Regions from separate parts of the Ferrimonas balearica DSM 9799 genome, predicted to be linked through region 1. Evidence: predicted binding sites of a transcription regulator. Region 1 holds the regulator's gene; the other holds the start of a gene.

The links. The regulator sigma-54, encoded in region 1, starts transcription at its own class of promoters, with help from an activator protein. The targets are predictions, from matches to a motif close to GTTGGCACGNNNNTNGNNT.
Region 2: the regulator sigma-54 is predicted to act here: its motif matches at 2,308-2,326, upstream of FBAL_RS15145 (YggN family protein).

Annotation. Positions count from the first base shown of each region.
Region 1 covers NC_014541.1:3,884,596-3,889,276, reverse strand. Annotated here, with positions in the region: gene rapZ (RNase adapter RapZ) at 1-226, opposite strand, end outside; gene ptsN (PTS IIA-like nitrogen regulatory protein PtsN) at 223-669, opposite strand; gene hpf (ribosome hibernation promoting factor) at 669-956, opposite strand; gene FBAL_RS17610 (RNA polymerase factor sigma-54) at 983-2,440, opposite strand; gene lptB (LPS export ABC transporter ATP-binding protein) at 2,531-3,262, opposite strand; gene lptA (lipopolysaccharide transport periplasmic protein LptA) at 3,259-3,810, opposite strand; gene lptC (LPS export ABC transporter periplasmic protein LptC) at 3,797-4,348, opposite strand; gene kdsC (3-deoxy-manno-octulosonate-8-phosphatase KdsC) at 4,345-4,681, opposite strand, start outside.
Region 2 covers NC_014541.1:3,320,213-3,324,893, reverse strand. Annotated here, with positions in the region: gene mutY (A/G-specific adenine glycosylase) at 1-129, opposite strand, end outside; gene trmB (tRNA (guanosine(46)-N7)-methyltransferase TrmB) at 210-926, shown strand; gene FBAL_RS15155 (YggL family protein) at 937-1,275, shown strand; gene glsB (glutaminase B) at 1,285-2,199, shown strand; gene FBAL_RS15145 (YggN family protein) at 2,363-3,178, shown strand; gene FBAL_RS15140 (LysR family transcriptional regulator) at 3,265-4,206, shown strand.

The sequences.
Region 1 (4,681 bases):
CATCCAGACGCTGCTTCAGGCGCGCCACATCGAGGGTTTCCAGTGGCAGGTTGCGGATATCCAGGCTGACCGCCACCTTCTCGTTGAGCCCTTTCTGGCTTTTCAGCAGCGCAGGCATCAACTCCAAAGGCAGGTTGTCGACACAGTAGTAGCCCAGGTCTTCCATTACCCGAAGGGCGACGGATTTGCCTGCGCCGGAACGGCCGGAAAGGATGATCAGTTTCACTGGGTGATGGCCTCAAACAGGGTGTGGTTGTCGGTGGCTTTACGCAATGCCCGGCAGACCTCCTTCTGGCTGAGCTTGCGTGCGACTTCGGCCAGAGTGGCCAGGTGCAGCTGGTGTTCGGATTCGGGCACGAACAGGGCGAACAGCAGGTCCACGGGCTTACCGTCGATGGCGTCGAAGGGAATGGGCTCGTCGCTCTTCACCAACACGGCGATGGGCTGAGTGAGTTTGCTCAGCCGACCGTGAGGAAGGGCGATGCCGTTGCCGATGCCGGTGCTGCCCATCTTTTCCCGGGCCAGCAGGCTTTCGCACAGTTCGTGTTTGGGCAGGTCAGGACACTGCTGCGAGGCGATCTCGCTGATCAGTTCCAATGCCCGTTTCTTGCTTAGCCCCGGAGCGGCGCACAGCGTCCGCTCCGGGGATAACAGCTCGGTGATCTCCATCAGTGCCGGGACAGTTTCTCTTTATGTTTGATTACCTGCCGATCGAGTTTGTCGATCAGCCCATCGATAGCCGCATACATGTTTTCATGCTCATGGGTGGCGTACACCTCTCCCCCGTTTACGTGCAGTTTGGCTTCGGCGATCTGTTGCAGCTTCTGGACGTTCAATACCACGTGCACATTGTTGATGTGGTCAAAGTGGCGTTCCAGTTTCACAAACTTGCTGTGGACATAGTCCCGCAGTGAGTCGGTGATCTCGATGTGATGCCCGGTAAGGTTGATCTGCATAAGGTGACCTCCTTGGTATCGCGTCGTTACAAGCTTTTACGCTGGTTCGACGGGGGGATGGAGAGGGCTTCCCGGTACTTGGCCACGGTGCGGCGCGCTACCTGAATTCCCTGCTCCGCGAGAAGCTGTGCCATCTTGCTGTCACTGAGCGGTTTTTTCGGGTTCTCCGCCGCCACCAGCTTCTTGATCAAAGCACGGATTGCGGTGGAGGAGCACTCTCCGCCACTGTCGGTGCTGACGTGGCTGGAGAAGAAATACTTAAGCTCAAAGATACCGCGCGGGGTATGGATGAACTTCTGGGTGGTGACCCGGGAGATGGTGGATTCATGCATATCCACCGCTTCGGCGACGTCGTTCAGCACCATCGGCTTCATCGCTTCGTCGCCATACTCCAGGAACCCCTGCTGGAACTGCACAATGCAGTTGGCCACCTTAAGCAGGGTGTCGTTGCGGCTCTCCAGGCTCTTGATAAACCACTTGGCTTCTTGCAAGTGGCCGCGCACAAATTGGCTGTCGCTGGCATTGCGGGCGCCACGGGAGAGTGCCGCGTACTGTTCGTTGATGCGGATTTTTGGGGTGGCATCGGGGTTGAGCTCGACCACCCAACGGCCCTGCTTTTTGCTCACCGAGACGTCGGGGATCACATACTGATCTTCCGACGAAATGATGCTGCTGCCGGGACGTGGATTCAGCGACTGGATCAGTTGCATGGCTGCCCTTAACTCATCTTCTTTGAGTTTAGTGCGCCGGATCAGGGTGCGAAAGTCCCGGTTGGCAAGCAGATCCATATGGTCGATCAACAGCAGGCGGGCTTCAGCCAGCCAGGGGGTGTCCGGCGTGAACTGGGCCAGTTGTATCAGCAGGCATTCGGCCAGGTCACGGGAGGCGGAGCCAATGGGGTCAAACTGCTGTACCCGCTTGAGTACCGCGACCACTTCATCCAGCTCAAGCTCCGGGTCACCCTGGGCTTCGAGGATCTCCTCCAGAGTGACGGTCAGGTAACCGTACTCGTCCACCCCATCGATGATGGTGGTGGCGATGGCCCGGTCGGTGTCACTCATCGGTGTGAGCTCCATCTGCCACATCAGGTGGCTGTGGAGGTCATCGCTGGTTTCGCCCTGGTACAGGTTGTCGTCGTCGCGGCTGATGCCGGCACTGGCGGCCGGGGCGGCGCTGTAGACGTCGTCCCAGGTGCTGTCGACCGGCAGGTCGTCAGGCATCTCGGTTTGATTGAGGGCTTCGGAGGTTTCCAGCTCATCGCTGTTGGTGCTGGGGGCGGGAATATCGTCGAGGCTGTCATTGCTGTCGCCGTCGAGCTCGCGGTCCAGCTCTTCCGCCGATTCCAACAGCGGATTGGATTCCAGCGCCTCCTGGATCTCCTGTTGAAGATCCAGCGTCGAAAGCTGCAGCAGGCGGATGGCTTGCTGCAACTGCGGCGTCATGGTCAGCTGCTGGCCGAGTTTTAGCTGGAGCGAAGTTTTCATCAACGAGCGTCGATCCTTATCACGCGATGCTTCCCTGGTGTCGTCGAAAACCCCCGGCCGGGAAAGCCCCCGCCAGGGGCAGGGATGCCACTATAACCTGAACTGATCGCCCAAGTACACGGAGCGAACCAGCTTGTTCTCAAGCACTTCTTGCGGGGCGCCACGGGCGATCATTTCGCCGTGACTGACAATGTAAGCGTACTCACAAACATCGAGAGTTTCCCGCACGTTATGGTCGGTAATCAAGACACCGAGGCCCCGATCCTTCAGTTGTTGGATGATCTTCTTGATGTCGATCACTGAGATGGGATCCACCCCGGCAAAAGGTTCATCCAACAAGATGAACTTGGGATCCGCCGCCAGTGCGCGGGCGATCTCAACCCGACGTCGCTCGCCGCCAGACAGGCTCATGCCGAGGCTGTCGCGGATGTGGGTGATATTGAACTCCTCGAGCAGCTGTTCCAGCTTCTCTTCGCGCTGGGCTTTGGTCAGCTCCTTGCGGATCTGCAGCACCGCCATCAGGTTGTCGTAAACCGACAGCTTGCGGAAGATGGAGGATTCCTGCGGCAGGTAGCCGATGCCCTGACGGGCGCGGCTGTGCATCGGCAGGGCGGTGATGTCCCGATCGTCGATGGTGATTTGGCCCTTATCGTTCTGCACCAGGCCTACCACCATGTAGAAGGTGGTGGTTTTGCCGGCGCCGTTGGGGCCAAGCAAACCAACGATCTGGCCGGTACGCACCTCAAGACCGACGCTTTTCACCACCTGGCGACCGTTGTAGCTCTTGGCCAGCTGATCGGCCTTGAGAATGGAGTCGGTCATGGCTTCGGCTCCGCCTCGGGCTCAGGCTTAGGCTCGGTCTCGGACTGGTTTTCAGTGTCCAGGTCGGCCGGCAGGAAGATGGTGGTGATCTGCTCATCCTCTTTGCCTTCGGCGATCAGCTGTTGTTTCTCAACGTTGTAGCTGATGGTGTTGCCGCGCATCAGGCTGCCAGCCTGGCTCAGCTGAGCGTCACCGCTGAGGGTCAGTTGACGGGTCCGCACTTCGTAACGGATCTCTTTGGCCTGCGCTTCGGCCGGCAGACCATTCTCCATCATCTGGGTGTAGGTCGCCGGTTTGCCGGTGGCGATCATCACTTCATTGCCCTTTTCGGCACTGGAGATCACCTTCAGTTCGTCCGCCTTGATCTCCATCGAGCCCTGTACGATGCGTACGTTGCCGGAGTAGATCAGGGTGTAGCTCTGGATATCGGCGCTGGAGTTATCGGAAGTCACCTTGATCGGCTGGCGATAATCGTCGTCCAGGGCCAGTGCCGGTGCGCTCAGGAGGGCGCCGGTCATCAGCAGGGCCAGGAATTTACGGCACTTCATAAGAGGCGCTTACCTTACTGTTAAGTTTAAATTGGTTCAGATTGAGGTCGGCCCACAGGCCGGTGCCACGCACTTCAAAGGACTCGCCCAGAGCGCGGATCGGATCTTCGGTGGTCAGCACCATGGTTTCCAGATCCAGCTGCAGCGATTCAGTACGGATGGTGCGCAGCGGTTCATTGGGCTCAATGGCGGTAATGATAACATCGTTTTCCAGTGCCACGTGGCGGGTGCCATTGAGGTGGCCCTGGTGAGCCTGCACTTTCCACACCGCTTCGCTGTCCTGCGGGTAGATCAGGTACACCGGCTCGGTGAACTCAGTGCGCCCCTCCTCCTGGAAGTGACGCATGCTGTCGGCGGCAATCTGCGCCGCCAGGCGACCGTTTTCGTCGTAGCTGCGGGTACGCAGTGCCCGGGCGACAAAGTCCGGTTCTGACTCCGCCAGTTGTTGCGGCGTCTGGTCCTCAATCTGCAGGTTGCGCCAATACAGCGCCCCGGCCGCTGAAAGCAGCAGCAGACCGGCCAGCAGTTCGCGCTTCATACCGACATCCCTTTGGCCTGGGCCAGTTTGCCCTGCGCCTGCAGCAGCAGGTCGCAAAGCTCACGCACGGCACCAAAGCCGCCGCGGATGCGGGTGCGGAAATGGGCGTGGGGCAGCAGCGCCGGGTGGGCGTCTTCCACCGCCACTGCCAGACCCACCTGCTTCATCACGGCCAGATCGACCAGGTCATCGCCGATGTAGGCACACTGTTCGTGCTCCAGCCCCAACTGGGCGCGCAGCTGGTCGTAAACCGCCACTTTGTCATCGCAGCCCTGGTGAATGTGGGCCACCCCCAGTGCGCTCATGCGGCGTTGGACGATGGCGGACTGGCGT
Region 2 (4,681 bases), 560 kb from region 1:
CTGCAGCATAATCTCCGACAGCCACACCCGGTAAGGGGTGCGGTTCTGCTGCCAGGGCAGGTCTTTGCGGCCATACTGTTGATACCAATCCAGCATTCGCTTGGCAAAGCTTCCGGTGTTCGCTTCCATCAGTGAGCAACCTAAAATACAATCACGCGTTTTTCGGGGCGCCCAGTGTAGCGTCCGGTCCACAGAGCGAGAAGATCCAGATGAGTGACGAGCAAAAGCCGACGCAGCCGGTCGAGGAGCTGCGCCAGCGCAAGATCCGCTCCTTCGTCAAGCGCGAAGGCCGTATGACCAAAGGCCAGTCCCGCGCCATGGAGCAGTATTGGCCTACCATGGGTCTGACCCACGAGCAGGGCCTCATCGATCTGGCCGAAGTGTTCGGCAGTGAAGCGCCGGTAGTGCTGGAGATCGGTTTTGGCATGGGCAAATCCCTGGTGGAGATGGCCAAAGCGGAGCCGGAAAAGAACTTTATCGGCATCGAAGTGCATGGCCCGGGTGTGGGCGCCTGCCTGATGTACGCCGAGGAGCTGGGTGTCACCAACCTGCGTCTGTACCAACACGATGCGGTGGAGATCCTGGCGGATTGCATCCCGGATGCCAGCCTGGACCGGGTGCAACTCTATTTCCCTGATCCGTGGCACAAAAAGCGTCACCACAAACGTCGTATCGTAAAGGAAGAGTTCATCGCTTCCGTGCGCCAGAAGCTCAAGATGGGCGGCCTGTACCACATGGCCACCGACTGGGAGCACTATGCCGAGCACATGGTGGAAGAGATGAACGCGGCGGCGGGTTTTGAAAACACCGCCACCGAGGGCAATTTCGTGCCCCGTCCGGATTTCCGTCCCCTGACCAAGTTCGAGGCCCGCGGTCACCGCCTGGGTCACGGCGTCTGGGACCTGATTTACCGTCGTGTGAACTAAGGAGTGCCTGATGGCCGTTAAGCTGCAAGCCAAACGCAATGCCCGCCTGCGCAAGAAACTGCGTACCGATGAGTTCCAGGAGCTGGGCTTTGATGTGGCCTGGGTATTCAACGCCGATGTCAGCGAAGAACAGATCGACGCCATTGTCGACCAGTTTATCGACGAGGTGATTGAGCCGAACCAACTGGGCTTCTCCGGCGAAGGCCACAAAGCCTGGGAAGGCCTGGTGTGCACCCAGAAACTGGGTAAGTGCACCGAAGAGCACCGCGCTGCGGTGGAAGCCTTCTTCGCCAAGCAGCCGGTTTCCGAGCTGAAGGTCAGCGAACTGTTTGACCTGTGGTGGGGCTAATCCTGCGTGCTGCCGGATAAAGCGCTGCTGGAGAGCGTGCTGGACGAAGTCCGGCCGCTGCTCGGCGAGGGCAAGGTCGCCGATTACATTCCCGCTCTTGCAGAGGTGCCCAGCGATAAGCTGGGCATCGCCGTTTGCAGTGCTGAGGGTGGGGTAATCGGCGCCGGTGACTGGCACGAACCCTTCTCCATCCAGAGTATCTCCAAGGTGTTTGCACTGATGCAGGCGATGATGCTCTACAGCGAGGAGGAGCTCTGGCAACGGGTAGGGAAGGAGCCTTCAGGCAATCCCTTCAACTCCCTGGTGCAGCTGGAGTTTGAAAAGGGGGTACCGCGTAACCCCTTTATCAATGCCGGTGCGCTGGTGATCAGCGATATGCTGGAGAGTCGCCTCAGTGCACCTCGCCAGCGCTTGCTGGAACTGATGCGTGACCTCTCCGGCAATGCCCACCTGATCTCCGATAAGGTGGTGGCGGCGTCGGAGTACCAGCACTCGGCCCGCAATGCGGCGATCGCCTACCTGATGAAGTCCTTTGGTAACTTCCACAACGACGTCGATCAGGTGCTGCAAACCTACTTCTCCCATTGCGCCATCCGCATGAGTTGCGCTGATCTGGCCAAAGCCGCCTATTTCCTCTGCAATCAGGGGGTGACTTTGGGGGGACGGCGACTGGTGTCTGAGCGTCAGACCCGCCAGATCAACGCCCTGCTGGCCACCTCCGGACTCTATGATGGGGCCGGTGAGTTCGCTTACCGGGTGGGGATGCCGGGCAAATCCGGCGTTGGCGGCGGCATCATTGCCGTGGTGCCGGGGGAGATGAGCCTCTGTGTCTGGTCGCCTGAACTGGACGACAGCGGTAACTCCCATGCGGGAACGGCGGCGCTGGAACTGCTGGCCAAGCGGCTAGGACGCTCTATTTTTTAGTGAAATTCGCCAACCGGCTCAGGTTAAGAACGCCACCCCATTTTGGAGTGGCGTTTTTTATTGCTTTAAATTCATTTGCTTAGTGTTAGGTTTGGGAGAGGCCAGCGGATTGGCCCGGTCTTGGCATACTGCCTAGACTGACAAGACACTGGAAAAGGACACCATGATGATTGCACGTAGCGTGATGCTGGCTTTGGCTCTGTTCGGATTTGGCGCGGCCGCGGAACCCTCCCAATTCAACTTTGGCGACGAGTGTGAGCTGTCACTGAGTTATGACATCGAGCTGGAGCGGGATTCCCTCGAGGTTAGCGACGCCGGAGAGAGTCTCTACCGGATCCAGGGAGACCAGCTTTGGGTACGGGGTAAAAGCGTTGATCTGGACGCCAGCCAGCGCACTCTGGTGCGGGATTATCATGCCGAGATGGAGCGTCAGCTGCCCAAGGTTGTGGAGTTGGTCAATGATGCCCTGATGCTGGCGGGCACCGCATTGGACACGGTATTTACCGAGTTGTCTGACTTCGGCCTCGACCCCAGCCAGGGCACCGATGTGATGGCGCGGATCCAGGATAAGGTGAACGCCAGCATGCGCACCGAGAATGGCGGCATTCGCCTCTCTGCCAACGCCATGGACAACTTCAGTGATGAGCTGGATCAAACCCTGGAAACCGAGATTGAGTCGGTGATCTCCGCCTCCATGGGCGGCATGTTGATGGCGCTGGGACAGGCGATGAGCGAGGGCGACAGCGGCGACTTTGAGCAGCGCATGGAAGATTTTGGCACCCGCATGGAGCGGATGGGCGAGCGCATCGAAACCGAGATGGAAGCCCAGGCAACCGCGCTGGAGCAACGGGCTAACGCCATGTGTAGCGAATGGCAGCAGCTGGACCTGCTGGAGCAGAAGATGCAGCGCCAGATCCCGCAACTGGCGGAGTTTGACCTGGTGGTTCAGGGCGATCCGGAGCTGGCCATGTTGCGCTGATTCAGGGCAAAGGCGCTACAATAGCGACGATAGCGATATCGTCGCTTTTTTTTCGTCCAGAACAAGCTGTTGTAAGGAGAGCGCGAATGCGCGAACTGCTCGAACCTATCGTGATCTTTACCCATGTGGTACGGGCCCAGGGGTTTTCCGCTGCGGCGCGAAAACTGGGGATCTCCAAATCCAAGGTGAGCAGTCATGTCAGCTTTCTTGAGCAGCAACTCGGGGTGCAGCTGGTTCAGCGCACCACCCGTTCACTCAGTCTGACCGAGAGCGGTGAACTGCTCTATGAACACGGCGAGGGGATCCTGAAGGATCTGGACCAGGCGGTCGCCGGGGTGCAGGCCCTGCAACAGGAGATCCGCGGGGTACTGCGGGTGGGTATCACCCAGGCATTCGGCTCCATGCACCTGATGCCGTTGATCCCCGCCTTTATGGAGCAGCACCCGGCGCTGGAGCTGGAGCTGAGTTTCCTCGATCACAAAGTGGACGTGGTGGCGGAAGGACTCGACCTTCTGCTGACCATGTCTGAGCAACTGCCGCTGGGCATGGTGGCACGCCCCCTGATGAACTGTCGCTTTATCCTGGTGGCCTCACCGGATTACCTGGCCCGACGTGGCGTGCCCTATCATCCGGCAGCGCTGGCTGAACATAACTGCCTGGTCTACAAAAGCGAGTGGTATGAGCACGGCGCCTGGGAGTTTGCCCGCGGTGAGGAGACCTGCGAAATCCGGGTGAAGGGCAACTATCGGGTGGACGATGCACCGGCACTGAAGGATGCGGCTAAGCGCGGGCTCGGTGTGGTCTATCTGGCCACCTACCTGCTGGAGGATGAGCTGGCCAAGGGCGAACTGATTGAGCTGTTGCCGGACTGGAAGCTGACTCATCCACTGGCACTGCAGGCGGTTTACCCCAGACGAAAGAACCTCGCGCCCAAGGTGCGGGCGTTTATCGACTTTGTACGGGGGCATTTCCGTGACCCCACTCCCTGGGATAGGGCGCTGACATCCTCTCGTCATAATCATGAGTGAGAGAAATCATTGTTCTGTCAGGAGAACAGTGTCTGTATAAAATGTGCGCCAAATAATGTTGTTTATTGATTATTAAGAAAAAAATCGAGCACTCAGGTGCACGATTGATATCCTTCTGAGTTATAAAAATGTTGATGGCGCAACATCTTGCGCTTGTCAGCATCAAAATTCTCCCTAGAATGGCCCCCATCAAACGTCACTGGATAGGCTCTGGAATGACCCCTCTGGAGTGTTCGAGTAGTCAGTAACGTTTGATCGGAGGCATTACACCTCGCGTGATGCCTCTGACGGATTGTTAGGATCCATCATCTGGACTTTTATGCCCCGGTCGGATCCGGGGCCTTTTTTAAAAGCAAGGATCACCCTCCGTACCCTACAAAAAGCAGCATAGCTTTGGAGTGGTAGCTGGCGATGGGCCGCGGCAGAAAAACAAATACGCCCAACAAAATAAAAAAATAGGAGGCCTTTATGGCCT